Regions from separate parts of the Neisseria sp. P0001.S005 genome, predicted to be linked through region 2. Evidence: riboswitches for the same ligand, from Rfam matches in the RefSeq annotation. Region 2 holds a riboswitch; the other holds the start of a gene.
What was found. Region 2 has a riboswitch for glycine ahead of gcvT (glycine cleavage system aminomethyltransferase GcvT). Riboswitches for the same ligand answer to the same signal wherever they lie in the genome.
Positions count from the first base shown of each region.

Region 1 (15,350 bases), on a different contig from region 2:
ACAGGGCTGTCCTCCATAAAAGGGAAAAATCATCTTTGGTGAATAAAAGAAAGCCGCATATCAGCGTTACCGTCAATACGGTAAAAAATGCGGGCAGTATCCGCTTGATACGGCGGATGTAAAACTTTTTGAACGAAAAAATCCCACTGCTCATTTCACGATGGATAATCATCGTGATCAGAAAGCCGGAAATAACAAAAAAGATATCAACACCAAGAAAGCCGCCAGGCAGCCAGTTTTTTTCAATATGGAAAATGACAACGGATAGAACAGCAACGGCACGCAATGTATCAATATCTGGGCGGTAAGATAAAACTTTGCTCATAATATTTTGATTTTAATTAGTTTATTTTAATGGCGTCGTCTGAAAAGTGATTCCTGCCGAGAATGGCAGCATTTCGGAGGTCGGCCATCGTTTGTCAGTACTGGGCAGTTTGTTTGCCTTCTTAGAATGATTGCTGATGATATGCGTTTGAATAGTAATAGATTAGAGTAGGGATACAGTTGATAGTTTCAACATAATATTTAATATGTTGTTTTTATAATGAATCAATACGATGTGGTATTGTTTAATTTTTTATTGTCATATCAGTGGTATTGTTATTGATGATGTAACCTTGCGCTATTTTTAGGTGAAGCGTCGATAAGAAATGGGAGATTTTAAGAGAGAAAAATTACGGACCATGCCCGCATTTATTATGGAGATGATGTCTTGTTTTGTTGATATTTCAAGACATGAGGCCGGCTGAAAATAAATTCAGACGGCCTTAATCTTAGAAAAGGCCGTCTGAAAAGGCGTTTTGCTGGGTTTAGACGTTAAAGAGGAAGTGCATCACATCGCCGTCTTGTACGACGTATTCTTTGCCTTCTACACGCATTTTACCTGCTTCTTTGGCTTTGGCTTCGCCGCCTAAAGCGATGAAATCTTCGTAGGAGATAACTTGGGCGCGGATGAAGCCGCGTTCAAAGTCAGTGTGAATCACGCCGGCGGCTTGTGGGGCTGTGTCGCCTTTGTGGATGGTCCAAGCGCGGACTTCTTTGACACCGGCGGTGAAGTAGGTTTGCAGGCCCAAGAGGTCGTAGCCGGCACGAATCAGGCGGTTCAGGCCCGGTTCTTCCAAGCCCATTTCAGCGAGGAATTCGGCTTTTTCGTCGTCTTCCAATTCAGCGATTTCGCTTTCCATTGCAGCGCATACTGCCACAACCGGCGCGTTTTCTTTTGCAGCCAATTCTTTCAGGCGGTCGAGGTGCGGGTTGTTTTCAAAACCATCTTCGGAAACGTTGCCGACGTACATGGCGGGTTTGGCAGTCAGCAAGAACAGCGGCTTGAGCATGGCGAGTTCTTCTGAGTCCAAACCGAAGGAGCGTACAGGCTTGCCTTCGTCCAAATGCGGCAGCAGTTTTTTACACAGATCGACCAGTTTTTGCGCGTCTTTGTCGCCTGAGCGGGCGCGTTTTTCTTCGCGGACAATGGCTTTTTCGACGCTGGCCAAGTCAGCCAGTGCCAACTCGGTGCCGATGGTTTCGATGTCGGCGATCGGATCGACTTTGCCTGCAACGTGAACGATGTTGTCGTCGTCAAAGCAACGCACGACGTTAACAATTGCGTCAGTCTCGCGGATGTTGGCGAGGAACTGGTTGCCTAAGCCTTCGCCTTTGCTCGCGCCTGCAACTAAACCGGCAATGTCGACAAATTCGACGATGGCGGGCTGCATTTTTTGCGGATTGACGATTTTTGCCAATTCGGCCATACGCGGATCTGGGACTTCAACGATGCCGACGTTGGGTTCGATGGTACAGAAAGGATAGTTTGCCGCTTCGATACCCGATTGGGTCAGCGCGTTAAAGAGGGTGGATTTGCCGACGTTGGGCAAACCGACGATGCCGCATTTCAAGCTCATGGTTTTTCCTGAAAAGATAAAAGTTTAACGGCGGATTATAGCATATTGTGAAGGTACTCAAAACAGCCGCAATGCTGGTGTGTTCTTATGATAAAAGGCCGTCTGAAAAAAGAGGGGTAGACATTCAGCTTATTGTTCTTCCGAAGAATGAGTAAATGAATAAAGCCGTTAAATAAAACAATTTTTCAGACAGGAGGCTTAAGATCAAACCCAAAAGAATGCCCAGTACCCAATAAATCATCTGCCGGTATTTCGGGTCGGATGCGGTACGCAACATTTTAAAATACAAAACCAGACAGCCGAACATGCAGATTGTTTGAAACAGAATGAGGGGGAGGCTGTCAATGGCTCCGGAAATCGAATCATGAACGATGATTGTTCCTATGCGTATGCATAAATAAATTAAAGCCGAGCCTGCCGCCGAATGCCCAAAAGGGACGGGCGTGTCGGATGAATCGGGCGTTTTGTGGGGCTGAAGCCTGCCGAATAACAAGATAAATACAATGTCAAACATATTGATAGTTGCCTTGGTGTGAGATGTTTTTGTTTTTCAGACGGCCTCAGGGTTGTCTGAAAGCTTATTGTGCGGCGATATGGGGCAGTGCCGCGGTAAGGTATGTCAGTAGGTCAACCATCCACCATGCTGAAGTGGTTGCCATAATTAAGTTAATAATTTGATTTTTCAGTGTATTATCTGCTGTTGCCAGTAATGGTTTGAAATACAGGGCAAGTTAAATGAATAGAGGGGAAGAGGGGTAAGTAGGTTGAAAAACGGTATGGGGTTTCGTGGGTAAAGCCTTTGCCGTGGTTCGCAGTTAATTTAAAGGCCGTCTGAAAACTGTTTCAGACGGCCTTTTTTCCGTACTGCCTTAACCGGTATTACGCAAACCTTGCGCCACGCCGTTGATGGTCAAGTGAACCATCAGCAGGGCGTGCGGATTGTCGGGCTCTTTGCGCAGGCGTTTGAGCATGGCGACTTGCAGGCCGTTGAGGGCGTTCAGATATGGAATCCTCAAGGCAAGAGAACGGGCGAGGCTGCGGTTGTCGCGCAGGAGCTCTTCGGTTTGCAGCAGGTCGAGTAGTGCTTTGCGGCTGCGTTGGTATTCTTCCTTGATCATGCCGAAGATGACTTTTGCTTTATCGGGCGATTCGCTCAAGCCGGCATAGTTTTCCGCCAAAGTGATGTCGGTTTTCGCCATCACTTGCTCCATATTGGAGAGCATGGCTTGGAAGAACGGATTGCTTTGAGCATGTTCGCGCAGGGCGGCCAGTGTGTCGGGATTACCTTCGCACAAGGTTTCCACTGCGCTGCCAAAACCGTACCAAGCCGGCAGCATGAGGCGGTTTTGCATCCATGAGAATACCCACGGAATCGCACGCAAGTCCTGAATCCGCGCCAAGGTTTTGCGGCTGGCGGGGCGGCTGCCGAGGTTGAGGGTGGCGATTTCCTGAATCGGGCTGGTTTGCAGGAAGTAGTCGATGAAGTCGGGGTGGGTAATCAGTTCGCGGTAGTATTTGAACGATACGTCCGACAAATCCTGCATCAGTTTGGCATCAGGGTCTTTTTTGTCCGGCAGGATGCTGGCTTCCAACGTCGCGGCAACCAAGGTTTCCAAGTTGCGTTGGGCATTGCCCGGGTCGGCGTATTTGGCGGTAATGACTTCACCTTGCTCGGTAATGCGGATTTGTCCGGCAACGCTGCCTGCAGGTTGCGCCAAAATGGCTTGGTAAGAAGGGCCGCCGCCGCGACCTACGCTGCCGCCGCGGCCGTGGAACAGGCGCATGCGGACCTCGTATTTTTTGAAGAGTTCGACCAAGCCCAACTCTGCCTGATACAGACACCATGAGCTGGTAACGTAGCCGCCGTCTTTGTTGGAGTCGGAGTAGCCGAGCATGATTTCTTGAATGTTGCCGCGGCTTTCGAGCAGGGCGTCATACCAGTCGAGGCGGAACATGGTTTCCATGACCGGGCAGGCGTTTTCGAGCGCTTCGATGGTTTCAAACAGAGGCACGATATTGATGCGGCTGTGCGGTTTGCCGTTTTCTACCACCAACAGGCCGCTTTCTTTCAGTAGCAATGCCAAGGCGAGCAGGTCGCTGGGTTGTTCGCAGTTGGAAATAATGCTTTGTGTAACGGCATCTTCACCGAATTCGTCTTTGATTTTGCGCGCTTCGTTGAAAATTGCCAGTTCGTGGCGGGTATGGTCGCTGTATGTGATAAACGGGCTGTACAGCGGACGTTGATGGCTCAATTCGCGCAACAGGGCGGTTTGTTTTTGCTCTTCGTTCAGGCTGTTGTAGTCTTCCAAGCCTGCGTGTTGGAAAAGCTCGGCAACCACATCGGCGTGTTTGCCTGCGTGTTGGCGCAGGTCAAGCGGCATCATGTGGAAGCCGAATACGGACACGCTGCGGATAATGTCGGCCAGACGGCCTTCTGCCAGCAGTTGGCTGCCGTTTTCGTGGAGCGAGCGTTGCAGTTTTTTCAGGTCGTTGAGGAATTCTTCAACCGTAGCATAAGGCTCGAGGAAGCCGAATTTGCAGCCCATGCCCAAACCGAGTGAGCGCGCTTTGCCCATGGCGCGCGCCATGATGTAGGCGATGGCGCGGCGGTAGGGTTCTTCGGTACGGGCGATTTCTTCGTCAGGCGAGAGGGCGGCCAATGCCATCACGTCGTCGTTGACTTTGACGCGGCGGATGGAGAGTGGCAGTTCGCGGTAAAGTTTGTCAAGTTCGCCACGATAGAAACGGAACACTGCGTCGGCATGCCGTCTGAACGCAAAACGCAAGGTTTCGGCAGAAACGAACGGGTTGCCGTCGCGGTCGCCGCCGATCCAGCCGCCGATTTTAAGGATATTCGGAACGCGGACGCCGGGATAGGCCGTCTGAAAATCGCGTTCCATTGTGCGGTAGAGTTTGGGCAGGGCTTCAAAGAAGCTCATCGGGAAGATGGATACGCCGTTGTTGATCTCGTCGTTGACGCTAAGTTTGTGGCGGCGCGTTTCGCTGGTCTGCCACAAGCCCAAAAGCACGGTGTCGATTTCGCGGCGTAACTGAGCCAGCGCATCAGGATTGGTGCAGCGTTCGCGTTGCGGCAGCAGCGCGCGGATGCGGCGGTTGAAGCTCAAGACGGTTTGGCGTTGCACTTCGGTCGGGTGCGCGGTTAAAACGGCGGTAACGACCGTGTTGTCCAGTTGTTGTTGCACCGCTTTGCCGTTGACTTTGCCGGCTTTGAGTTTGCGTACGGTTTCCGTCAGGCTGCCTTCTGCTGCGCTGTGGCCGGCATCTTCGTGGATTTGGCGGCGGCGTTCGTGGTGCACGTCTTCGGCGATGTTCAAAATCTGTGCGAACAGGCCGCAGGCCAAGGTTAAATCGTGGGTTTGTTGTTCGTCCAATTGCGGCAACACCTTCTCAATCAAGGCAGCGCTGTCGTCTGAAGTCGATAATAACTTAACGGTTTCGACTACCAAAGGCGACGCTTCCTCATGCAGCAGATTGAAAAGAGACTGTTTTAAAAATTCCGCATCCGCTGCCAAAGCGGCATCTTTGGGATTGTTTAAGATATGCAGTTGCATGATTTTTCTCTTATTTAAATGTTAATTTGGGTTTGTCCTGAATCCATTGTATAGCAAATTTTTGTAAACTGCCAATGCTGCCGTCCGATACATTTCAAACCAGAAAACAGCCGTCCGTATCCGCCGCGTGGTCGCTGTCTGTAAAATGCCGTAAAATATTGCCCATCAAAACAGAGGCGAGAAACCCATGATTGAATTTCCCAACCAGCCCGATTTTCCTGAACAACACACCGCCGTCGCCGTCGGCACCGTCAACATGAGCCAGCAGGCGATACGGGTGTTGATAGAGAATGCCACCGAAAAGGCAAGTATCCTGACCATCGCCCGCGTTGCCGCCATTCAGAGCATCAAACAGACTGCCAACCTGATTCCGCTGCACCTGCCCGGCCGCATCATCGGCGTGCAGGTTGATTTCGATATTAACGTTGAGTTGGCCTGCCTGAAGGCCACGCTGACCGTCCAAGCGCACAGCAACGGCAGCATTGCCACCGAAGCCCTGGCCGGCCTCAATTTGGCGCTCTTGAGCGTTTACGACATGATGAAAGACGTTGACCGCAATATGATGCTCAGCGGCATCCGCCTCGAATCCGAAACCAGCAGCGAAGGCCGTCCTTTCCTGTTTGACAACGCATACGAAAATATTAATTTCTAAACCATTCAGGCCGTCTGAACGTTGGGTTTCAGACGGCCTTATCATTATGATGAACGATCAACAACTCTTGCGGTTCAGCCGCCATATCCTGCTTGACGAAATCGGTATCGAAGGCCAAGAAAAACTCATGGCCGCCCATGTGCTTGTTGTCGGTTGCGGCGGACTGGGTGCGGCGGCCTTGCCGTATCTTGCCGCCGCCGGTATCGGCCGCCTGACGATTGCCGATGCCGATACCATTGACGAGACCAACCTTCAACGCCAAATCACGTTTACCGAAGCCGACATCGGTAAAAACAAGGCTTTGGTCATGCAAGGCCGTCTGAAACAGATCAACAGCCAAACACACATTACAGCCATTGCCGAATTTCTCGATGAAGCCAGGCTTGTCGAATTGGCAAACGCAGCCGACATCATCCTCGATTGTTCCGACAATTATCCCACGCGCCAGGCGGTCAACCGCGTCGCCGTTGCCACGCGCACGCCTTTGGTTTCCGCCGCGGCCGTCGGCTTTGACGGACAAATTGCCGTGTACCGTCCCGATCTTCCCGATACGCCCTGCTATGCCTGCCTGTTTGACGGCGAACAAGCCAGCGACGGCGCTTGTGCATTGTTCGGCGTTTTTTCGCCATTGGTCGGCGTTATCGGAACGACCCAAGCCGCCGAAGCGCTTAAAGTGCTGCTCGGTATCGGTGCACCGTCGCACGGCAAACTTTCTACCTACAACGCGTTGAGCGGAAAATGGCAGCAATACGGGGTGAGACGTAATCCCGAATGCCCGGTTTGCGGCGGCCGTTAAAGACAAAAAGCAGGGTAGGGGTTTCAATATTGCCTAAGCCAATCCGCTAGAGTAATCATACTTATCTTTCATTAAACTTGAAGGAAGGTGTTTCTTCCCTTTTCAGACGGCCTGTGGCACGATATGATTCAATGATTAATAAATTTTTTGAGGCCGTCTGAAAAAGGATAAGGAGAAACCGGCTTAATGAATATTATTCGTGCCTTATTGGTGGTATTGGGTTGCTTGGCTTTGGGCGAGGCAACCGTTTGGATTTTGGGGTTGAAACTGCCGGGCAGTATTGTCGGCATGGGTTTGCTGTTTGTCGCGCTTCAGGCCGGCTGGGTCAAATTGTCTTGGGTGGGAGAGCTGGCAGACATTTTGATGGCAAACCTGACTTTGTTTTTGGTGCCGCCTTGCGTGGCCGTCATCAGCTATTTGGATGTGATTGCAAATGACTGGTTTTCGATTTTGACGGCCACAATCGGTAGTACGATCTGCGTATTGTTGGTGACCGGCAAAGTGCATGAGTGGGTCAGGAGGTGGATGTGATGAACATAGACGGGCTGTTGCGCATGCCCTCGGTCATGTTGTTCCTGACTTTGGCCGTGTATGCTTTGGCGGTGCAGATTCGGGCGCGCACGGGGAATGTGCTGTGTAATCCGGTATTGATCAGTACGCTGGTGTTGATGGGGTATTTGAAGGTATTTACCATCGATTACGAGCTGTACCATTCTGCTTCGCACTTTATTGATTTTTGGTTGAAACCGGCAGTCGTGTTGCTGGCGGTGCCACTTTATCGAAATTGGGACCGTATCCGCAGCCAGTGGTTGCCGGTGGTGTTGTCGCAGTTGGCAGGCAGCGTGACGGGCATTGTTACAGGCGTGTATTTTGCCAAATGGCTGGGTGCTTCGCGCGAAGTGATTCTGTCGCTGGCTTCCAAATCTGTGACCAACCCGATTGCGATTGAAATCACGGCGTCCATCGGCGGTATTCCGGCGATTACGGCGGCAACGGTGATTATTGCCGGACTTTTTGGCCAGATGGCCGGATATAAAGTGTTGAAAGGGGCGTTGTATATGCCTTCTTCAGTGGGAATGTCTTTGGGTACGGCCTCGCATGCGATGGGTATTGCGGCGTCTTTGGAATATGGCCGCCGTATGGCCGCATATGCCGGCTTGGGCTTGACGCTCAACGGCGTGTTGACGGCGATATTGGTACCTATCTTAATTCCCTTATTGGGCGTATAGCGTTTAGGCCGTCTGAAAATAGTGTAAACAGGAGAAAATGATATGGCTGTAAATTTGACTGAAAAACGTGCAGACGAATTGTTGGAAATCGACGGCATCCGTCTGTTTACAGGTCGTGCCGGCATCAAGCAACAAGACCGCGACGATTTGACGCTGATGGTGTTGGGCGGCGGTCATACGGTGGGCGCGGTGTTTACGCAAAACCGTTTCTGCGCCGCGCCGGTGCATATCGCCAAGTCGCATCTGTTTGACCAAGACGGCGTGTGTGCCTTAGTCATCAATACGGGTAATGCCAATGCGGGTACCGGCGCACAAGGCCGTCTGGACGCGATTAAAGTGTGCGCGGCGGCGGCGGAACAGGTCGGCTGCCAATCCAATCAGATTATGCCGTTTTCGACCGGTGTGATTTTGGAGCCGTTGCCTGTGGATAAAATCGTGGCCGCTTTGCCGCAAGTGCGCCCTGCATTCTGGTCGGACGCGGCTCGTGCCATCATGACGACGGATACTGTACCGAAAGCCGCTTCACGCACAGGCTTGGTCGGCGAGAAACACACAGTCCGCGCCACCGGCATCGCCAAAGGTTCGGGTATGATTCATCCTAATATGGCGACCATGTTGTCGTTTATCGCTACTGATGCCAAAGTGTCCCAACCGATTTTGCAACTGATGACACAAGAAATCGCAGACGAAAGTTTCAATACGATTACCGTGGACGGCGATACCAGTACCAACGACAGCTTCGTGATTATGGCGACAGGCCGTTGCGGTCAGAGCGAAATCGACAATACCGCCGATCCGCGCTATGCGCAGCTTAAAGCCTTGCTCGGTTCGCTGGCTTTGGAATTGGCGCAGGCGATTGTCCGTGATGGCGAGGGTGCGACCAAGTTCATCACGGTTGAAGTGCAAAACGCGAAAACCCGCGAAGAGGCGCGCAAAGTGGCTTATGCCGTCGCCCATTCGCCTTTGGTGAAAACCGCTTTCTTTGCCTCCGACCCGAACTTGGGCCGTCTGTTGGCAGCCGTCGGCTATGCCGGTATTGAAGACTTGGATGTCGATGCTTTGAAAATGTGGCTGGATGACGTGTTAGTGGCCGAAAACGGCGGCCGCGCGGAAAGCTATACCGAAGAAGCAGGACAAGCGGTGATGAACCGTCCGGAAATTACCGTCCGCATCGATTTGCAACGCGGCGATACGACGGCGGCCGTCTATACCTGCGATTTGTCGCACGAGTATGTGTCGATTAACGCGGATTACCGTTCTTAAAAACCTTTATTCTTGTTTTCAGACGGCCTTTGAGAAAAGTATCAAGGCCGTCTGAACACATTGACTGCGTGTTTATGATGAAATTTCCCCAAACTTGGGCGGCGCGCCTCGCCCACAAAATCCGCCAAACCAAACGCCTGTCCAAAAAGAGCATTGCCTTTCTGTTTTTGCTGGCAGGCTCGGCACTGGTTGCCCTGACGGCTTTGATGTTTGCGTACTTGGCGGATTTGGCTTTGGAATGGAACGCTTTGTTGGTAGGGAAATATCCGTGGTTTGCGTGGGTGGCTTTGCCGCTGGGTTTGCCGCTTTTGGCATGGTTTACGCGCAAATTTGCGCCGTACACTTCCGGCAGCGGTATTCCTCAGGTCATCGCTTCTTTGTCTTTGCCTTATGGCGCGCAGAAAACCCGTCTGATTCGTTTGGGAGAAACCTTTTTTAAAATTCCGCTGACGTTTTTGGGCATGATTTTTGGGGCGTCGATTGGCAGGGAAGGGCCGTCTGTACAAGTGGGTGCGGCGGTCATGAACGCTTGGGGTGCGTGGTGTAAAAAGCACGGGCTGGCGTTTAGGGGCATGCAGGAAAACGATTTGATTGCCGCAGGTGCGGCCGGCGGTTTGGCGGCGGCGTTTAACGCGCCTTTGGCCGGCGTGGTCTTTGCCATCGAAGAATTGGGACGCGGCGTGATTTTACGTTGGGAGCGCCAAATCCTGATGGGCGTGTTGGCAGCCGGTTTCATTCAAGTGGCGATACAGGGCAACAACCCGTATTTTTCAGGGTTTCAAGGGCACGAGCTGCCAAACATGCTGATGTGGGCCGTGGTGTCGGGTATTGTCTGCGGCGTGGCAGGCGGATTGTTCGGCAGCTTTTTGTATCGCGGCGCGGCAGCATTCGCGCCGGTACGCTGGCGCAGTTTCATCCGCCGTCATTTGTTGGTGGTCGCTTTTGTGATGGGTATCTTGCTGGCGCTGCTCGGTACGTTTTATCAAGGCAAAACCTATGGTACGGGCTATCACGAAGCCGCAGCCGCTCTTAAAGGCGCGTATGAAGCGCCGTTCGGCTTGGCCGCCGCAAAATGGGCGGCAACTGTGTTCAGCTATTGGGCAGGTATTCCCGGCGGTATCTTCACGCCGTCGTTAACCATCGGTGCGATGATAGGCGAACACATGGCTTCTTTCGCGCAATTGGGCGATGCGTCCAATGTCGCGGTTTTGCTCTGCATGGCCGCGTTCCTTGCCGCCGCGACCCAATCGCCGTTGACCGCCGCCGTGGTGGTAATGGAAATGACGGGCGGACAGAATTTACTGTTTTGGATGTTGCTGACTTGCATCTTCGCTTCGCAAGTCTCGCGCCAATTCTCGCCGCATCCGTTTTACCATGCCGCAGGTTTGCGCTTCAGACGGCATATCGAAGCCGAAAGCGGACATGTTCAGCACGAGAAAAAAGAATAGGTTGGTATATAAAAGGCCGTCTGAAAACTAAATTTCAGACGGCCTTTGTTATGTCGTTTAAAGCTGTATTACGGTTTACTTAAACAGCAAAATCAGCAGCAAAACAACCGCAATCATACCCAGCCACAGGCTTTGGCGTTGCTGTACTTTGACCAGATGCACATAGGCATCGCGCATTTCCTGTTGGCGGTTCTCATCAACCAGCGCACTGATTTTGCGCGGCAGGGAAGGGATGATTTGCGCCCAGTCGGGGGCTTCGTTTTTGAGGTTGCGCCAAAGGGCTTTGGGGCCGACCTGTTCGTTCATCCAGCGCACCAAAAATGGTTTGGCGGTTTTCCACAAGTCCAAATCGGGATCGAGTTGGCGGCCCAAACCTTCGATGTTGAGCAGCGTTTTTTGCAGCAATACCAACTGCGGTTGGATTTCGACATTGAAGCGGCGGCTGACTTCAAACAGGCGCATTAGCACCAAGCCGAAGGAAATTTGTGAAATCGGTTTGTTGAACACCGGTTCGCACACGGCGCGGACGGCGGCTTCCAATTCTTCCGCGCGCGTGTCGGCAGGCACCCAACCCGATTCGATGTGGGCAGTGGCGACGCGGTGGTAGTCGCGGTTGAAAAAGGCGAGGAAGTTGATGGCGAGATAGCGCTTGTCGTAGTCGGTCAGCGTGCCGACGATGCCGAAATCGAGGGCGATGTAGCGGTTGTCGGCGGCGACCAGAATATTGCCGGGGTGCATATCCGCATGGAAAAAACCGTCACGGAAAACTTGCGTGAAGAAGATTTCCACGCCGTAATCGGCAAGTTTGTGCAAATCAATGCCGTCTGCTTTGAGTTTGGCAATATCGGATACCGGTGTGCCGTCCATCCATTCGATGGTCAGCACGTCGCTGGTGCAGTAGTCGTAAAACACCTTCGGCACAATCAGCATATCGCTGTTTTGGAAATTGCGACCGAGCTGGCTGGCATTGGCGGCTTCGCGCATCAAGTCCAATTCGTCGTGCAGGTATTTGTCAAATTCGGCCACTACTTCGCGCGGCTTCAAACGCTTGCCGTCTGAAAACAAACGCTCCACCCAGCCTGCACCAAAGCGCATCAGCGACAAATCCTGTTCGATAACGGGCAAAAGGTTGGGGCGCAAGACTTTCACGGCGACCTGTTCGCCCGAATGCAGGCGGGCTTTGTGTACTTGGGCGATGGACGCGCTGGCGACAGGCTCTGTTTCAAATTCCGCGTATAAAGTGTCGATGGATTGTCCCAGTGATTTTTCGATTTGCGAGCGTGAAAGTTGCGCGTCAAACGGCGGCACTTTGTCTTGCAGCCTTGCCAGTTCGACCGCGTAATCGTGCGGAATCAAATCGGGACGCGTGGACAATACCTGCCCGAATTTGATGAAAATCGGCCCCAGGCTTTCCAACGCCAAACGCAGGCGCACGGCAGGCATTTCGTGTTTGAACTTGGACGACTGCGGCAGCATATTGAGGAAAGTCCGCGCCCAACCCGGACGGACCAGCGAGGCAATCAGCTCGGCAAGGCGGTAGCGGTAGAGCGTGCAGAGGATGGTTTTAATGCGTTTGAGGCGGTTCATGATGGGCGCGGATAAATCTAAAAAACAGAATTATATAGGAAAAACGGGTAAGGGCTTCAGACGGCCTGAGACTTTTGCAAAAACATTTGCCGCATAGCTAACAATTTTATAAAGGCTCAAGTTTTGCCGCCCCAATAAAAAGACGGATATTCACATCATAAATATTCGTCGGCTACTTGCCCAAACTGCCGATTCAAGACATAATCGGGAAATGTGCAGGAGAGTGTTACACCCAACTACAATGTAACCACCGAAGGCGCAGACACCCTTAAATCGCTCAGGTATCAGGGACTGCACATTGAAACAAACAATCTGGAGAGCGGCGTTGGAATAACGTCCACCGAAGGGGAGAAGGCCGTCTGAACCACCATTCAGACAACCGCGCAAAGCAGTGAGCAGACTGGTTTGCCATCATGCGGATACGGCCGAAAATCTCAGGTTCAAGGACAGATAGGGTCATCCGCGCACAGGTGCGCGGGCGGCATCTGAACAAAAAATCCGGAGAAACTTGAGAATGACTGCTCTGAAAACCACCCCATTTCATCAAGCCCATCAAGATGCAGGCGCGAAGCTGGTAGATTTTGCCGGCTGGGAGCTGCCCATCCATTATGGTTCACAAATCGCCGAACACGAAGCCGTGCGCACCGACGCCGGTATGTTTGACGTATCCCATATGCTCGTTACCGACGTAGCAGGCGCAAATGCCAAAGCCTTTTTCCGCAAATTGATTGCCAACGATGTCGCCAAACTTGCTTTTGTCGGCAAAGCCCTTTATTCCGCTTTGCTCAACGACAACGGCGGCGTGATTGACGACTTAATCGTTTACCGCACCAACGAAGCCGAAACCCAATACCGCATCGTGTCCAACGGCGCGACTCGCGAAAAAGATACGGCGCAATTCCACAAAGTCGGACAAGAGTTCGGCGTTGCCTTCAATCCGCGCTACGATCTCGGCATGCTTGCTGTACAAGGCCCTAAAGCCATCGAAAAACTCCTGACCGTCAAACCTGAATGGGCAGACGTAATTCACGGCCTCAAACCGTTCCAAGGTGCAGACTTGGGCAACGACTGGTTTGTCGCCCGTACAGGCTACACCGGCGAAGACGGTGTCGAAGTCATCCTGCCCGGTACCGAAGCCGTCGCATTCTTCAAAGCCCTGCAACAATCCGGCGTACAGCCTTGCGGCCTCGGCGCACGCGACACCCTGCGCATGGAAGCCGGTATGAACCTCTACGGCAACGATATGGACGACAATACCAGCCCGCTCGAAGCAGGCATGGGTTGGACCGTTGATTTGAAAGACGAAAGCCGCGATTTCGTCGGCAAAGCCGCATTGGTGGCATTGAAAGAAAAAGGCGTTGCCGTGAAACAGGTCGGCCTGTTGCTCGAAAAAGGCGGCATCCTGCGCGCGCATATGGAAGTGTTGACCGACAAAGGTCAAGGCGAAACCACCAGCGGCGTATTCTCGCCAAGCCTGAAACAATCCATCGCCATCGCCCGCGTACCGAAAGACTTTGACGGCGATACCGCCAAAGTGCTGATGCGTGGTAAAGAAGTGGATGTGCGCGTACTGAAGCTGCCGTTCGTCCGCAACGGTCAAAAACAGTTTGATTAATATCGGTTCAGACGGCCTTTATTTGTTAAGGGCCTTCTGAAAGCAGGTTTTAATTGTCGTCCGGTACGGACGTTTGTAGAAAGCATTGAACAAGGCATCTATGAAGATGCCGTCTGAAAATAACCCCCTATCAATGGAGTATCAAACCATGAGCAACATCCCAGCAGAACTGAAATACGTTGCCAGCCACGAATGGCTGCGCCTTGAAGAAGACGGTACCATCACCGTCGGCATTACCCATCACGCGCAAGAGCTGTTGGGCGACATCGTGTTTGTCGAGCTGCCCGAAGTCGGCGCAAACCTGGCTGCCGAAGAGCAAGCCGGTGTGGTTGAGTCTGTAAAAGCCGCATCTGACGTATACGCTCCGATTGCAGGCGAAATCGTTGCCGTCAACGAAGATTTGCCAAGCGCTCCGGAAACTGCCAACAGCGATCCTTACGGCGCAGGCTGGTTCTTCAAAATCAAACCTGCCAACCCTGCCGATTACGACGGTCTGCTGACTGCCGAACAATACGCAGGCGAAGTAGCTTGATTTTTGCAAACATTCAAACAGGTTTTTCATCTGTTTGATATTGCAGGTCTTAGGTCGTCTGAAAAATGCTTTCAGACGGCCTTTGTTTCAATTTTTCCTTAGCAAACATGAATTACTGCGAATTTGTCGCCACGCTTCCCGACGATACGGACAATCCCAACAAACATTATCACGACACGCAATACGGTTTTCCGATTGAGGACGACAATGAATTGTTTGAGCGGCTGGTGTTGGAAATCAATCAGGCAGGATTGAGCTGGACGCTGATGCTGAAGAAGCAGCAGGCATTTCAGACGGCATTTAAAGGTTTTGACATCGATACGGTCTCCGCATTTGATGAAGCCGATATTGAGCGGTTGCTTGCCGATGCAGGCATCGTCCGCAACCGCCTGAAAATCAACGCAGCCATTTATAACGCGCGACAAATCAAACAAATACGGCAAGAATACGGCTCATTCAAAAACTGGCTGGATACACACCATCCGCTCGACAAGGCTGAATGGGTGAAGCTGTTTAAAAAACATTTCAAATTTGTCGGTGGCGAAATCGTCGGCGAATTTCTGATGAGTACCGGCTACCTACCTGGAGCGCATGTGGAAACCTGTCCGGTTTATAGGGAAATATTGGCATGTCGTCCAAAGTGGGCGGAGGCCGTCTGAAACAACATCTGCAAGAAAAAACAGTGTTGATATCGATAACACCGAAGGAGTAGAAATGAAACTATCTGAATTGTTCAACCCGAACGAATTTGCCGC
Region 1 covers NZ_JBQCTZ010000011.1:23,117-38,466, reverse strand. Annotated here, with positions in the region: gene ACTHSP_RS03105 (acyltransferase family protein) at 1-325, opposite strand, end outside; gene ychF (redox-regulated ATPase YchF) at 810-1,901, opposite strand; gene ACTHSP_RS03095 (hypothetical protein) at 2,026-2,415, opposite strand; gene ppc (phosphoenolpyruvate carboxylase) at 2,771-5,473, opposite strand; gene ACTHSP_RS03085 (cyclic pyranopterin monophosphate synthase MoaC) at 5,661-6,125, shown strand; gene ACTHSP_RS03080 (HesA/MoeB/ThiF family protein) at 6,175-6,921, shown strand; gene ACTHSP_RS03075 (CidA/LrgA family protein) at 7,108-7,452, shown strand; gene ACTHSP_RS03070 (LrgB family protein) at 7,452-8,150, shown strand; gene argJ (bifunctional glutamate N-acetyltransferase/amino-acid acetyltransferase ArgJ) at 8,193-9,413, shown strand; gene ACTHSP_RS03060 (chloride channel protein) at 9,491-10,861, shown strand; gene ubiB (ubiquinone biosynthesis regulatory protein kinase UbiB) at 10,937-12,448, opposite strand; glycine riboswitch at 12,655-12,752, shown strand; gene gcvT (glycine cleavage system aminomethyltransferase GcvT) at 12,963-14,063, shown strand; gene gcvH (glycine cleavage system protein GcvH) at 14,197-14,595, shown strand; gene ACTHSP_RS03040 (DNA-3-methyladenine glycosylase I) at 14,703-15,254, shown strand; gene gcvP (aminomethyl-transferring glycine dehydrogenase) at 15,310-15,350, shown strand, end outside.
Region 1: linked by a shared signal. The riboswitch ahead of gcvT (glycine cleavage system aminomethyltransferase GcvT) and the one ahead of gcvT (glycine cleavage system aminomethyltransferase GcvT) in region 2 are both predicted to bind glycine.

Region 2 (15,350 bases):
CCGCCGCGCCTTCCATCACAACGCTGTGTCCGTTTGCCGTTGTACCGACGAAGCACATTCCGTCTATCCATTTTGAGGTAACTTGCATGGTGTCTTTTTTATCCGTAAAAGCATTAATCCGATATTGTAAACAATTTCAAATGATAAACCTAGTCAGGCCGTCTGAAAAATACAATCAATTACAATCGGACTAAACGCATCATTCGTCCTGATACGCCCAGTGGTTGACCGGCCCGTGCCCTGCCCCGATGCCCAAAGGATGGGAAATGGCGGCGGCAATATAGTTTTTTGCCGTTTGAACCGCCTCAGGCACGCTAAACCCTTTTGCCAACTCGGCAGTAATACAGGCGGAAAACGTGCAGCCCGTGCCATGCGTATGCGGCGTTGGGAAACGTTTGCTGTTCAGCTCAATGGTTTCGTATGGCGTAAACAGCCAGTCGGTGCAATATTCGCTTTGGCTGTCGGCAAGATGGCCGCCTTTAATCACCACATTTTTCACGCCCCAATCCTGAAGAATTTTGGCGGCGCGTTCCGCATCTTGGCGGTTTTCAATATTAATACCCGTCAAAGCCTGCGCTTCGGGCAGATTGGGGGTCAAGACGTCCGTATGCGGCAGCAGCAGGCGTTTCATGGCTTCGACGGCCGAGTTTTCCAACAACGGCGCACCGCCTTTAGCAATCATGACCGGATCCAATACGCGTTTACCGAAGTCGCATTCGGCGGTTTGTTCCGCCACGCATTCGATGATTTCCGCCGTACCCAGCATGCCGATTTTATAAGCACGGATTTGAAAATCCTCCTGAATCGCGGCAATTTGCGCGGCAATTATGTCGGTCGGTATCGGATGCACTGCCGATACGCCCAAAGTATTTTGTGCGGTAACCGCGGTCAGTACGCTGGTGCCGAACACGCCGCGCATCTGAAATGTCTTCAAATCCGCCTGTATGCCTGCGCCGCCGCCGGAATCTGAGCCAGCAATCGTCAACGTTTGAATAAAAAGTTCGTCCATCGTGTCCTCCTGTTTTTCAGACGGCCTTTTGCTTATCGTTATGGAAAGCCGTTTGGTTTTATCCGCAAGCAAAGGCATTCGCCGTCTATCTTTCCGAATGCCTTATCCGTTGTTTTACCAAAAACAAATGTATGTTCTCGGGCGAAATATCTTAACAAACAAAAGGCCATCTGAAAACTATTTTCATTTTCAGACAGCCTGTTCAATTTTAAACCTATTCAGGCTTAATCTTCGTATGCGTCAATCGGCAAGCAGGAGCAAATCAGATTGCGGTCGCCATACACTTCATCTACACGTTTGACGCTCGGCCAGAATTTGTGTTCGCGGACGAACGGCAATGGGAAGACAGCTTCTTCGCGGGAGTACGGATGCGTCCATTCGCCGGTTACGTCGGATGCAGTGTGCGGAGCGTTGACCAGCGGATTGTCTTCTTTCGGCCATTCGCCGCGCTCGACTTTCAGCACTTCCTGTTTGATTTGTTTCAAGGCGGCGATGAAGCGGTCGAGCTCGGCTTTGCTTTCGCTCTCGGTCGGCTCAATCATCAGCGTACCGGCAACAGGGAAGGAAACCGTCGGCGCGTGGAAGCCATAGTCCATCAGGCGTTTGGCGATGTCGGTTTCGGTGATGCCGCTTTCGGCTTTGAGCGGACGCAAATCAACGATACATTCGTGCGCGACGCGTCCGTTTTTGCCTGTATACAGGATCGGATAGTCTTCGCTCAGGCGTTTGGCAACGTAGTTGGCGTTGAGCAATGCCCAGCGTGTCGCCTGCTCCATGCCTTGTTTGCCCATCATGGTCAGGTACATCCAGGTAATCGGCAGGATGGACGCTGAACCGAAGGCCGCAGCAGCAACGGCGGTTTGGTCGGCACTGGCGCTGTGGGTGTCGGTCAAAGCGTGTCCCGGTGCAAACGGGGCAAGGTGGGCTTTCAAACCGATAGGGCCGACGCCCGGACCGCCGCCGCCGTGAGGGATACAGAAGGTTTTGTGCAGGTTCATGTGCAACACGTCCGCGCCGACTTCGGCAGGCTGCATGATGCCGATTTGGGCGTTGAGGTTGGCGCCGTCCATATAAACCTGTCCGCCGTTTTCATGGATGATGCGGCAGATGTCGCGGATGCCTTCTTCGTACACGCCGTGGGTGGACGGGTAAGTAATCATGATGGCGGACAAAGCGTCGCGGTATTGCTCGGCTTTGGCTTTCAAATCGTCGATGTTGACGTTGCCGTGTTCGTCGGTGTCGACAACGACGACTTTCAAACCGAGCATGGCCGCAGTCGCAGGGTTGGTACCGTGGGCTGATTTTGGAATCAGACAGATGTTGCGGTGTCCCTCGCCGTTGGCTTCTTGGTAACGGCGGATGGAGAGCATGCCGCTATATTCGCCCTGTGCGCCGGAGTTAGGCTGGAAGGAAATCGCGTCAAAGCCGGTGATGGCTTTCAGGCTGTTTTCCATATCGGCAAGCAATTCGCGATAGCCGGCGGTTTGCGCTTCGGGAGCGTAAGGATGGATGTCGGTGAACTCAGCCCAAGTAATCGGCAACATTTCCGCAGTCGCGTTGAGTTTCATGGTGCAGCTGCCCAATGAAATCATGCTGCGGTTCATCGCCAAGTCGCGGTCTTCGAGTTTTTTCAGGTAGCGCAACATTTCGTGTTCGGTGTGGTAACTGTTGAACACAGGATGTTGCAGAATGTCGTCCTGACGCAGCAATTCGGCATTCAGACGACCTTTGACATCATCGGCAAATGTGAATGTATCTTTGCCGGTAAATGCGCGGTACAAATCGACCAAATCTTCGTATGCCGACGTTTCATGGAACGCAGCCGCAACTTGAGTATCGTTGACGCGGCGCAGGTTGTAACCCGATTTCAAAGCAGCGGCAAACACTTGGTCTGCTTTCTCTTTGCTGCCGAAATCAACGGTAATGGTATCAAAGAAGACTTTGTGAACCACATTCAGGCCGTCTGAAACCAGCGCATCGGCAAAGGCAGAAGCCAGCGCATGAATGCGGTTGGCAATGCGTTTCACGCCTTCAGGGCCGTGGTAAACGGCATACATACCGGCCAAGTTTGCCAGCAATGCTTGTGCGGTACAAATATTGGATGTCGCTTTTTCGCGGCGGATGTGTTGCTCGCGTGTGGACAACGCCATGCGCAGCGCGGGTTTACCCGATGCGTCTTTGGATACGCCGATGATGCGGCCCGGAGCGGAACGTTTGAACTCGTCTTTAAACGCGAAATAAGCAGCGTGCGGACCACCAAAGCCCATCGGCACACCGAAGCGTTGGGTGTTGCCCAAAGCAATATCTGCGCCTAACTCGGCAGGGGATTTCAGCAAGACCAAGCTCATGATGTCGGCGGCAACGGCCACAATTGTGCCTTTGGCTTTCAGACGGCCGATAACGTCCTGCAAGTCTTGCACGTCGCCGTCTTTGCCGACGTATTGGAGCAGCGCGCCGAAGTATTCGCCTTCATCCGCTTGGGCAAAATCGCCGACCACCAGTTCAAAGCCGAAATATTTGGCACGGGTTTTCATCACGTCTAAAGTTTGCGGATACACGCGCGCATCCACAAAGAAACGCTCGGATTTCACTTTGCCCACGCGGTGCGCCATCGCCATCGCTTCAGCGGCGGCAGTTGCCTCGTCCAACAAAGACGCGCCTGCCACAGGGAAACCGGTCAAATCGATACACACTTGTTGGAAGTTCAACAAAGCTTCCAAACGGCCCTGGGCAATTTCCGCCTGATACGGGGTGTAGGCAGTGTACCAACCCGGATTTTCCAATACGTTGCGCAAAATCACGTTCGGCACGCGTGTCGGGTAATAGCCCAAGCCGATATAGGACTTGTTGATCACGTTTTTAGACGCGATGCCTTTCAATTTCGCCAACGCGTCCGCCTCGGTCAAAGCTTCGGGCAAATCGAGTTCGGACGGCATACGGATGCTTTGCGGCACGGTATTGCCGACAAAATCATCCATGCTCTTCTCGCCGAGCGCTTCCAAAAGCGCAGCCTCGTCGCCAAAGCTCAAATGGCGCGCGGCAAATTCGTTCGGGTTGAACAATTCAGATAGTTTCATTTCTACTCCTTGCGGTGTTATCGATATCAACACTGTTTTTTCTTGCAGATGTTGTTTCAGACGGCCTCCGCCCACTTTGGACGACATGCCAATATTTCCCTATAAACCGGACAGGTTTCCACATGCGCGCCGGGCAGGTAGCCGGTACTCATCAGAAATTCGCCGATGATTTCGCCGCCGACAAATTTGAAATGTTTTTTAAACAGCTTCACCCATTCAGCCTTGTCGAACGGATGGTGTGCATCCAGCCAGTTTTTGAATGAGCCGTATTCTTGCTGTATTTGTTTGATTTGTCGCGCGTTATAAATGGCTGCGTTGATTTTCAGGCGGTTGCGGACGATGCCTGCGTCGGCAAGCAGCCGCTCAATATCGGCTTCGTCAAATGCGGCGACCGTCTCGATATCGAAACCTTTAAATGCCGTCTGAAATGCCTGCTGCTTCTTCAACATCAGCGTCCAGCTCAAACCCGCCTGATTGATTTCCAACACCAGCCGCTCAAACAATTCATTGTCGTCCTCAATCGGAAAACCGTATTGCGTGTCGTGATAATGTTGGTTGGGGTTGTCCGTATCGTCGGGTAGCGTGGCGACAAATTCGCAGTAATTCATGTTTATTGAGGAAAATTGAAACAAAGGCCGTCTGAAAGTATTTTCAGACGACCTAAGACCTGCACCATCAAACAGGCGCAAAACCTGTTTGGATGTTTGCAAAAATTAAGCTACTTCGCCTGCGTATTGTTCGGCAGTCAGCAGACCGTCGTAATCGGCAGGGTTGGCAGGTTTGATTTTGAAGAACCAGCCTGCGCCGTAAGGGTCGCTGTTGGCAGTTTCCGGCGCGCTGGGCAAATCTTCGTTGACGGCAACGACTTCGCCTGCAATCGGCGCGTACACGTCAGATGCGGCTTTTACAGACTCAACCACACCGGCTTGCTCTTCGGCAGCCAGGTTTGCGCCGACTTCTGGCAGCTCGACAAACACGATGTCGCCCAACAGCTCTTGCGCGTGATGGGTAATGCCGACGGTGATGGTACCGTCTTCTTCAAGGCGCAGCCATTCGTGGCTGGCAACGTATTTCAGTTCGGCTGGGATGTTGCTCATGGTTTGATACTCCATTGATAGGGGGTTATTTTCAGACGGCATCTGCACAACTTAGCGTGCGCAGATACCTCGTGCGATTAATTCTTCCAAGCGTCCGTAATGGACGGCAATCATATTGTTTTTATCTTGTTCCAATTTTTGCTTTTGGGCGGAAGGAAGTTTAGGGGATGCAGAATAATCCAAATATGCTTCGTTTATCTTGCGCTTGTTACTTGCCATTACGCCACTTGCGCGGAATACAACGATTCCTTGTTTGGAACTCATATTGTCTGCAACGGCAACCTTCAGGCCTTTGCTGCGGTAATCTGCACAAATGCTTGTAACAGCCGATACTTTATCCACTTCAACTGTTCCCGCATAACGGCTGAACGCAAACAGGGTAAATGATTTTGCTTGCGACAATGATTTCAGGTCAGAAGCACGGCTTCTACCCTTATTATCTTGCACGGCAATACTCAAATCATCATTCATGCGGATAATATCAAGAGCATATTCCCCGTCTATCGTCACCTCGCCGGCAATCTTTCCATTGCCGCCAACGGTTTTCATAAATGTTGCAGTACGGGATTTTCCTTCTGTATCGAAAAACATCAATCCGCGCTCGCCGGCAGACGAAGCGCAAGCCGATAACATCAATAACAACAATAAACTGCCAAAGGTTGCTTTCATAGGAAACAACAATTCCTTAAAACCTGCTTTCAGACGGCCTTTAACAAATAAAGGCCGTCTGAATCGATATTAATCAAACTGTTTTTGACCGTTGCGGACGAATGGCAGCTTCAGTACACGCACGTCCACTTCTTTTCCGCGCATCAACACTTTGGCGGTATCGCCGTCAAAGTCTTTCGGTACGCGCGCGATGGCGATGGATTGTTTCAGGCTTGGAGAGAATACGCCGCTAGTGGTTTCGCCTTTGCCTTTGTCGGTCAACACTTCCATATGCGCGCGCAGGATGCCGCCTTTTTCGAGCAACAGGCCGACCTGTTTGACGGCAACGCCTTTTTCTTTCAATGCCAGCAAGGCGGCTTTACCGACAAAGTCGCGGCTTTCGTCTTTCAAGTCAACCGTCCAACCCATGCCTGCTTCGAGCGGGCTGGTATTGTCGTCCATATCGTTGCCGTAGAGGTTCATACCGGCTTCCATGCGCAGGGTGTCGCGTGCGCCGAGGCCGCAAGGCTGTACGCCTGCTGCTTGCAGGGCTTTGAAGAATGCGACGGCTTCGGTGCCGGGCAGGATGACTTCGACGCCGTCTTCGCCGGTGTAGCCGGTGCGGGCAACAAACCAGTCGTTGCCCAAGTCTGCACCTTGGAACGGTTTGAGGCCGTGAATCACGTCCGCCCATTCAGGTTTGACGGTCAGGAGTTTTTCGATGGCTTTCGGGCCTTGTACGGCAAGCATACCGAGGTCGTAGCGCGGGTTGAAGGCGATGCCGAATTCTTGTCCGACTTTGTGGAACTGGGCGGTGTCTTTTTCGCGGGTCGCGCCGTTGGACACGATGCGGTATTGGGTTTCGGCCTCGTTGGTGCGGTAAACGATCAAGTCGTCAATCACACCGCCGTTGTCGTTGAGCAGCGCGGAATAAAGGGCTTTGCCGACAAAAGCGAGTTTGGCGACATCGTTGGCAATCAATTTGCGGAAAAAGGCTTTGGCATTTGCGCCTGCTACGTCGGTAACGAGCATATGGGATACGTCAAACATACCGGCGTCGGTGCGCACGGCTTCGTGTTCGGCGATTTGTGAACCATAATGGATGGGCAGCTCCCAGCCGGCAAAATCTACCAGCTTCGCGCCTGCATCTTGATGGGCTTGATGAAATGGGGTGGTTTTCAGAGCAGTCATTCTCAAATTTCTCCGGATTTTTTGTTCAGATGCCGCCCGCGCACCTATGCGCGGATGACCCTATCTGTCCTTGAACCTGAGATTTTCGGCCGTATCCGCATGATGCAAACCAGTCTGCTCACTGTTTTGCGCGGTTGTCTGAATGGTGGTTCAGACGGCCTTCTCCCCTTCGGTGGACGTTATTCTAACGCCGCTCTCCAGATTGTTTGTTTCAATGTGCAGTCCCTGATACCTGAGCGATTTAAGGGTGTCTGCGCCTTCGGTGGTTACATTGTAGTTGGGTGTAACACTCTCCTGCACATTTCCCGATTATGTCTTGAATCGGCGGTTTGGGCAAGTAGCCGACGAATATTTTATGATGTGAATATTCGTCTTTTTATTGGGGCGGCAAAACCTTAGCCTTTATAAATTTGTTAACTATACGGCAAATGTTTTTGCAAAAGTCTCAGGCCGTCTGAAGCCCTTGGCCGTTTTTCCTATATAATTCTGTTTTTTCGATTTATCTGCGTCCATCATGAACCGCCTCAAACGCATTAAAACCATCCTCTGCACGCTCTACCGCTACCGCCTTGCCGAGCTGATTGCCTCGCTGGTCCATCCGGGTTGGGCGCGGACTTTCCTCAATATGCTGCCGCAGTCGTCCAAGTTCAAACACGAGATGCCTGCCGTGCGCCTGCGTTTGGCGTTGGAAAGCCTGGGGCCGATTTTCATTAAATTCGGACAGGTATTGTCCACGCGCCCCGATTTGATTCCGCATGATTACGCGGTCGAACTGGCAAGGCTGCAAGACAAAGTGCCGCCGTTTGACGCGCAGCTTTCGCGCTCGCAAATCGAAAAATCTTTGGGCCAATCCATCGACACTTTATACGCAGAATTTGAAACCGAGCCTGTCGCCAGCGCGTCTATCGCCCAGGTACACAAAGCCCGCCTGCATTCGGGCGAACAGGTCGCAGTGAAAGTCTTGCGCCCCAACCTTTTGCCCGTTATCGAACAGGATTTGTCGCTGATGCGCTTTGGCGCAGGCTGGGTGGAACGTTTGTTTTCAGACGGCAAGCGTTTGAAGCCGCGCGAAGTGGTGGCCGAATTTGACAAATACCTGCACGACGAATTGGACTTGATGCGCGAAGCCGCCAATGCCAGCCAACTCGGACGTAATTTCCAAAACAGCGATATGCTGATTGTGCCAAAGGTGTTTTACGACTACTGCACCAGCGACGTACTGACCATCGAATGGATGGACGGCACGCCGGTATCCGATATCGCCAAACTCAAAGCAGACGGCATTGATTTGCACAAACTTGCCGATTACGGCGTGGAAATCTTCTTCACGCAAGTTTTCCGCGACGGCTTTTTCCATGCAGATATGCACCCCGGCAATATTTTGGTCGCCGCCGACAACCGCTACATCGCCCTCGATTTCGGTATCGTTGGCACACTGACCGATTACGACAAACGCTATCTCGCCATCAACTTCCTCGCCTTCTTCAACCGCGATTACCACCGCGTCGCCACCGCCCACATCGAATCAGGTTGGGTGCCTGCCGACACACGTGCGGAAGAATTGGAAGCCGCTGTCCGCGCCGTGTGCGAGCCTGTGTTCAACAAACCGATTTCGCAGATTTCCTTCGGCTTGGTGCTGATGCGCCTGTTTGAAGTCAGCCGCCGTTTCAATGTCGAAATCCAACCGCAGCTGGTATTGCTGCAAAAAACGCTGCTCAATATCGAAGGCTTGGGCCGCCAGCTCGATCCCGATTTGGACTTGTGGAAAACCGCCAAACCGTTTTTGGTGCGCTGGATGAACGAACAGGTCGGCCCCAAAGCCCTTTGGCGCAACCTCAAAAACGAAGCTCCCGATTGGGCGCAAATCATCCCTTCCCTGCCGCGCAAAATCAGTGCGCTGATTGATGAAAACCGCCAACAGGAAATGCGCGATGCCTATGTTCACTTGGTCAAAGTACAGCAACGCCAAAGCCTGTGGCTGGGTGTGATTGCGGTTGTTTTGCTGCTGATTTTGCTGTTTAAGTAAACCGTAATACAGCTTTAAACGACATAATAAAGGCCGTCTGAAATCTGATCTTCAGACGGCCTTTTATATACCGACCTATTCTTTTTTCTCGTGCTGAACATGTCCGCTTTCGGCTTCAATATGCCGTCTGAAGCGCAAACCTGCGGCATGGTAAAACGGATGCGGCGAGAATTGGCGCGAGACTTGCGAAGCGAAGATGCAAGTCAGCAACATCCAAAACAGTAAATTCTGTCCGCCCGTCATTTCCATGACCACCACGGCGGCGGTCAACGGCGATTGGGTCGCGGCGGCAAGGAATGCGGCCATGCAGAGCAAAACCGCGACATTGGACGCGTCGCCCAGTTGCGCGAAAGAAGCCATGTGTTCGCCTATCATCGCACCGATGGTTAACGACGGCGTGAAGATGCCGCCAGGAATGCCTGCCCAATAGCTGAACACGGTTGCTGCCCATTTTGCGACTGCCAAGCCGAACGGCGCTTCATACGCGCCTTTGAGTGCGGCAGCGGCTTCGTGATAGCCCGTGCCATAGGTTTTGCCTTGATAAAACGTACCGAGCAACGCCAGCAAGATACCCATTGCAAAGGCGACCACCAACAAATGGCGGCGGATGAAACTGCGCCAGCGTACCGGTGCGAATGCCGCCGCGCCGCGATACAAAAAGCTGCCGAACAATCCGCCGGCCACGCCGCAGACGATGCCCGACACCGCAGCCCACATCAGCATGTTTGGCAACTCATGCCCTTGAAAACCTGAGAAATACGGGTTATTGCCCTGTATCGCCACTTGAATGAAACCGGCCGCCAACACGCCCATCAGGATTTGACGTTCCCAACGTAAAAGCACGCCACGCCCCAATTCTTCGATGGCAAACACCACGCCGGCCAAAGGCGCGTTAAACGCCGCCGCCAAACCGCCGGCCGCACCTGCGGCAATCAAATCGTTTTCCTGCATACCCCTAAACGCCAGCCCGTGCTTTTTACACCACGCGCCCCAAGCATTCATTACCGCCGCGCCCACTTGCACAGACGGCCCTTCCCTGCCGACAGACGCGCCCAACAGCATGGCGCAAAACGTCAGCGGAATTTTGAAAAAGGTTTCGCCCAAACGAATCAAACGGGTTTTCTGCACGCCATAAGGTAAAGACAATGAAGCGATGACCTGCGGAATACCGCTGCCGGAAGTATACGGCGCAAATTTGCGCGTAAACCACGCCAAAAGCGGCAAACCCAGCGGCAAAGCCACCCACGCAAACCACGGATATTTTCCCACCAACAAGGCGTTCCATTCCAAAGCCAAATCCGCCAAGTACGCAAACATCAAAGCAGTCAGGGCAACCAGTGCCGATCCTGCCAGCAAAAACAGAAGGGCAATGCTCTTTTTCGACAAGCGTTTGGTTTGGCGGATTTTGTGGGCAAGGCGCGCCGCCCAAGTCTGGGGAAATTTCATAATAAACACGCAGTCAATGTGTTCAGACGGCCTTGATACTTTTCTTAAAGGCCGTCTGAAAACAAGGATAAAGGTTTTTAAGAACGGTAATCCGCGTTAATCGACACATATTCGTGCGACAAATCGCAGGTATAAACAGCCGCCGTCGTATCGCCGCGTTGCAAATCGATGCGGACGGTGATTTCCGGACGGTTCATCACCGCTTGTCCTGCTTCTTCGGTATAGCTTTCCGCGCGTCCGCCGTTTTCGGCAACCAACACGTCATCCAGCCACATTTTCAAAGCATCGACGTCCAAGTCTTCAATACCGGCATAGCCGACGGCTGCCAACAGACGGCCCAAGTTCGGGTCGGAGGCAAAGAAAGCGGTTTTCACCAAAGGCGAATGGGCGACGGCATAAGCCACCTTGCGCGCCTCTTCGCGGGTTTTTGCGTTTTGCACTTCAATCGTGATGAACTTGGTCGCACCCTCGCCATCACGGACAATCGCCTGCGCCAGTTCCAAAGCCAGCGAACCGAGCAAGGCCTTGAGCTGCGCATAGCGCGGATCGGCGGTATTGTCGATTTCGCTCTGACCGCAACGGCCCGTCGCCATAATCACGAAACTGTCGTTAGTGCTGGTATCGCCGTCCACGGTAATCGTATTGAAACTCTCATCTGCGATTTCTTGCGTCATCAGCTGCAAAATCGGTTGGGACACTTTGGCATCGGTAGCGATAAACGACAACATGGTCGCCATGTTCGGATGAATCATGCCCGAGCCTTTGGCGATACCGGTGGCGCGGACTGTGTGTTTTTCGCCGACCAATCCTGTACGTGAAGCGGCTTTCGGTACAGTATCCGTCGTCATGATGGCACGCGCCGCGTCCGACCAGAATGCAGGGCGTACTTGCGGCAAGGCGGCCACGATTTTATCCACAGGCAATGGCTCCAAAATCACGCCGGTCGAAAACGGCATAATCTGATTGGATTGGCAGCCGACCTGTTCCGCCGCCGCCGCGCACACTTTAATCGCATCCAGACGGCCTTGTGCGCCGGTACCCGCATTGGCATTGCCCGTATTGATGACTAAGGCACACACGCCGTCTTGGTCAAACAGATGCGACTTGGCGATATGCACAGGCGCGGCGCAGAAACGGTTTTGCGTAAACACTGCGCCCACCGTATGTCCGCCGCCCAACACCATCAGCGTCAAATCGTCGCGGTCTTGTTGCTTGATGCCGGCACGACCTGTAAACAGACGGATGCCGTCGATTTCCAACAATTCGTCTGCACGTTTTTCAGTCAAATTTACAGCCATATCATTTTCTCCTGTTTACACTATTTTCAGACGGCCTAAAACGCTATACGCCCAATAAGGGAATCAAGATAGGCACCAATATCGCCGTCAACACACCGTTGAGCGTCAAGCCCAAGCCGGCATATGCGGCCATACGGCGGCCGTATTCCAAAGACGCCGCAATACCCATCGCATGTGAGGCCGTACCCAAAGACATTCCCACTGAAGAAGGCATATATAACGTCCCTTTCAACACTTTATATCCGGCCATCTGTCCAAAAAGTCCAGCAATAATCACCGTTGCCGCCGTAATCGCCGGAATACCGCCGATAGACGCCGTGATTTCAATCGCAATCGGGTTGGTCACAGATTTGGAAGCCAGCGACAAAATCACTTCGCGCGAAGCGCCCAGCCATTTGGCAAAATACACACCCGTAACAATGCCTGTCACGCTGCCCGCCAACTGCGACAACACCACTGGCAACCACTGGCTGCGGATACGGTCCCAATTTCGATAAAGCGGCACGGCCAGCAACACGACTGCCGGTTTCAACCAAAAATCAATAAAGCGCGAAGCAGAATGGTATAGCTCGTAATCGATGGCAAATACCTTCAAATACCCCATCAACACCAGCGTACTGATCAATACCGGATTACACAGCACATTCCCCGTGCGCGCCCGAATTTGCACCGCCAAAGCATACACGGCCAAAGTCAGGAACAGCATGACCGAGGGCATGCGCAACAGCCCGTCTATATTCATCACATCCGCCTCCTGACCCACTCATGCACTTTGCCGGTCACCAACAATACGCAGATCGTACTGCCGATTGTGGCCGTCAAAATTGAAAACCAGTCGTTTGCAATCACGTCCAAATAGCTGATGACGGCCACGCAAGGCGGCACCAAAAACAAAGTCAGGTTTGCCATCAAAATGTCTGCCAGTTCGCCCACCCAAGACAATTTGACCCAGCCCGCCTGAAGCGCGGCAAACAGCAAAGCCATGCCGACAATACTGCCCGGCAGCTTCAACCCCAAAATCCAAACGGTTGCCTCGCCCAAAGCCAGGCAACCCAATACCACCAATAAGGCACGAATAATATTCATTAAGCCGGTTTCTCCTTATCCCTTTTCAGACGGCCTCAAAAAATTTATTAATCATTGAATCATATCGTGCCACAGGCCGTCTGAAAAGGGAAGAAACGCCTTCCTTCGAGTTTAATGAAAGATAAGTATGATTACTCTAGCGGATTGGCTGAGGCAATATTGAAACCCCTACCCTGCTTTTTGTCTTTAACGGCCGCTGCAAACCGGGCATTCGGGATTGTGTTTCACCCCGTATTGCTGCCATTTTCCGCTCAACGCGTTGTAGGTAGAAAGTTTGCCGTGCGACGGCGTACCGATACCGATCAGCACTTTAAGCGCTTCGGCGGCTTGGGTCGTTCCGATAACGCCGACCAACGGCGAAAAAACGCCGAACAATGCACAAGCGCCGTCGCTGGCTTGTTCGCCATCAAACAGGCAGGCATAGCAGGGCGTATCGGGAAGATCGGGACGGTACACGGCGATTTGTCCATCAAAGCCGACGGCCGCTGCGGAAACCAAAGGCGTGCGCGTGGCAACGGAGGCGCGGTTGACTGCTTGGCGTGTGGGATAATTGTCGGAACAATCAAGGATGATGTCGGCGGCGTTTGCCAATTCGACAAGCCTGGCCTCATCGAGAAATTCGGCAATAGCTGTAATGTGTGTTTGGCTGTTGATTTGTTTCAGACGGCCTTGCATCACCAAAGCCTTGTTTTTACCGATGTCGGCTTCGGTAAACGTGATTTGGCGTTGAAGATTGGTCTCGTCGATGGTATCGGCATCGGCAATCGTCAGGCTGCCGATGCCGGCGGCGGCAAGATACGGCAAGGCCGCCGCACCCAGCCCGCCGCAACCGACAACAAGCACATGGGCAGCCAAGAGTTTTTCTTGGCCTTCGATACCGATTTCGTCAAGCAAGATATGGCGGCTGAACCGCAAGAGTTGTTGATCGTTCATCATAATAATAAGGCCGTCTGAAACCCAATGTTCAGACGGCCTGAATGGTTTAGAAATTAATATTTTCGTATGCGTTGTCAAACAAGAAAGGACGGCCTTCGCTGCTGGTTTCGGATTCTAGGCGGATGCCGCTGAGCATCATATTGCGGTCAACGTCTTTCATCATGTCGTAAACGCTCAAGAGCGCCAAATTGAGGCCGGCCAGGGCTTCGGTGGCAATGCTGCCGTTGCTGTGCGCTTGGACGGTCAGCGTGGCCTTCAGGCAGGCCAACTCAACGTTAATATCGAAATCAACCTGCACGCCGATGATGCGGCCGGGCAGGTGCAGCGGAATCAGGTTGGCAGTCTGTTTGATGCTCTGAATGGCGGCAACGCGGGCGATGGTCAGGATACTTGCCTTTTCGGTGGCATTCTCTATCAACACCCTTATCGCCTGCTGGCTCATGTTGATAGTGCCGACGGCGACGGCGGTGTGTTGCTCAGGAAAATCGGGTTGGTTGGGAAATTCAATCATGGGTTTCTCGCCTCTGTTTTGATGGGCAATATTTTACGGCATTTTACAGACAGCGACCACGCGGCGGATACAGACGGCCGTTTTCCGGTTTGAAATGTATCGGGTGTTACCATTGGCAGTTTATAAAAATCTGCTATACAATGGATTCACGATACACCCAAATTAACATTTAAATAAGAGAAAAATCATGCAACTGCATATCTTGAATAATCCAAAAGATGCCGCTCTGGCAGCGGATGCGGAATTTTTAAAACAGTCTCTTTTCAATCTGCTGCATGAGGAAGCATCGCCTTTGGTGGTCGAAACCGTTAAGCTATTATCGACCTCAGACGACAGTGCTGCCCTGATTGAGAAGGTGTTGCCGCAATTGGACGAACAACAAACCCACGATTTAACCTTGGCCTGCGGCCTGTTCGCGCAGATTTTGAACATCGCCGAAGACGTACACCACGAACGCCGCCGCCAAATCCACGAAGAGGCCGGACACAACAGTGCCGAAGGCAGCCTGACGGAAACCGTGCGCAAGCTCAAAGCCGGAAAAGTCAACGGCAAAGCGGTGCAACAACAACTGGACAACACGGTCGTTACCGCCGTTTTGACCGCGCACCCGACCGAAGTACAACGTCAAACCGTCTTGAGCTTCAACCGCCGTATCCGCACGCTGCTGCCGCAACGCGAACGCTGCACCAACCCAGAAGCGCTGGCTCAGTTGCGCCGAGAAATCGACGCCGTGCTTTTGTGCCTGTGGCAGACCAGCGAAACGCGCCGCCACAAACTCAGCGTCAACGACGAAATTAACAACGGTGTATCCATCTTCCCAATGAGCTTCTTTGAAGCCCTGCCTAAACTCTACCGCACAATGGAACGCGATTTTCAGACGGCCTATCCCGGTGTCCGCGTTCCGAATATCCTTAAAATCGGCGGCTGGATCGGCGGCGATCGTGACGGCAATCCGTTCGTTTCTGCCGAAACCTTGCGTTTTGCGTTCAGACGGCATGCCGATGCAGTGTTCCGCTTCTATCGCG
Region 2 covers NZ_JBQCTZ010000014.1:18,266-33,615, forward strand. Annotated here, with positions in the region: gene ACTHSP_RS03595 (OsmC family protein) at 1-88, opposite strand, end outside; gene thiD (bifunctional hydroxymethylpyrimidine kinase/phosphomethylpyrimidine kinase) at 200-1,009, opposite strand; gene gcvP (aminomethyl-transferring glycine dehydrogenase) at 1,234-4,086, opposite strand; gene ACTHSP_RS03610 (DNA-3-methyladenine glycosylase I) at 4,143-4,694, opposite strand; gene gcvH (glycine cleavage system protein GcvH) at 4,800-5,198, opposite strand; gene ACTHSP_RS03620 (hypothetical protein) at 5,235-5,774, opposite strand; gene gcvT (glycine cleavage system aminomethyltransferase GcvT) at 5,922-7,022, opposite strand; glycine riboswitch at 7,232-7,329, opposite strand; gene ubiB (ubiquinone biosynthesis regulatory protein kinase UbiB) at 7,537-9,048, shown strand; gene ACTHSP_RS03635 (chloride channel protein) at 9,124-10,494, opposite strand; gene argJ (bifunctional glutamate N-acetyltransferase/amino-acid acetyltransferase ArgJ) at 10,572-11,792, opposite strand; gene ACTHSP_RS03645 (LrgB family protein) at 11,836-12,534, opposite strand; gene ACTHSP_RS03650 (CidA/LrgA family protein) at 12,534-12,878, opposite strand; gene ACTHSP_RS03655 (HesA/MoeB/ThiF family protein) at 13,065-13,811, opposite strand; gene ACTHSP_RS03660 (cyclic pyranopterin monophosphate synthase MoaC) at 13,861-14,325, opposite strand; gene ppc (phosphoenolpyruvate carboxylase) at 14,513-15,350, shown strand, end outside.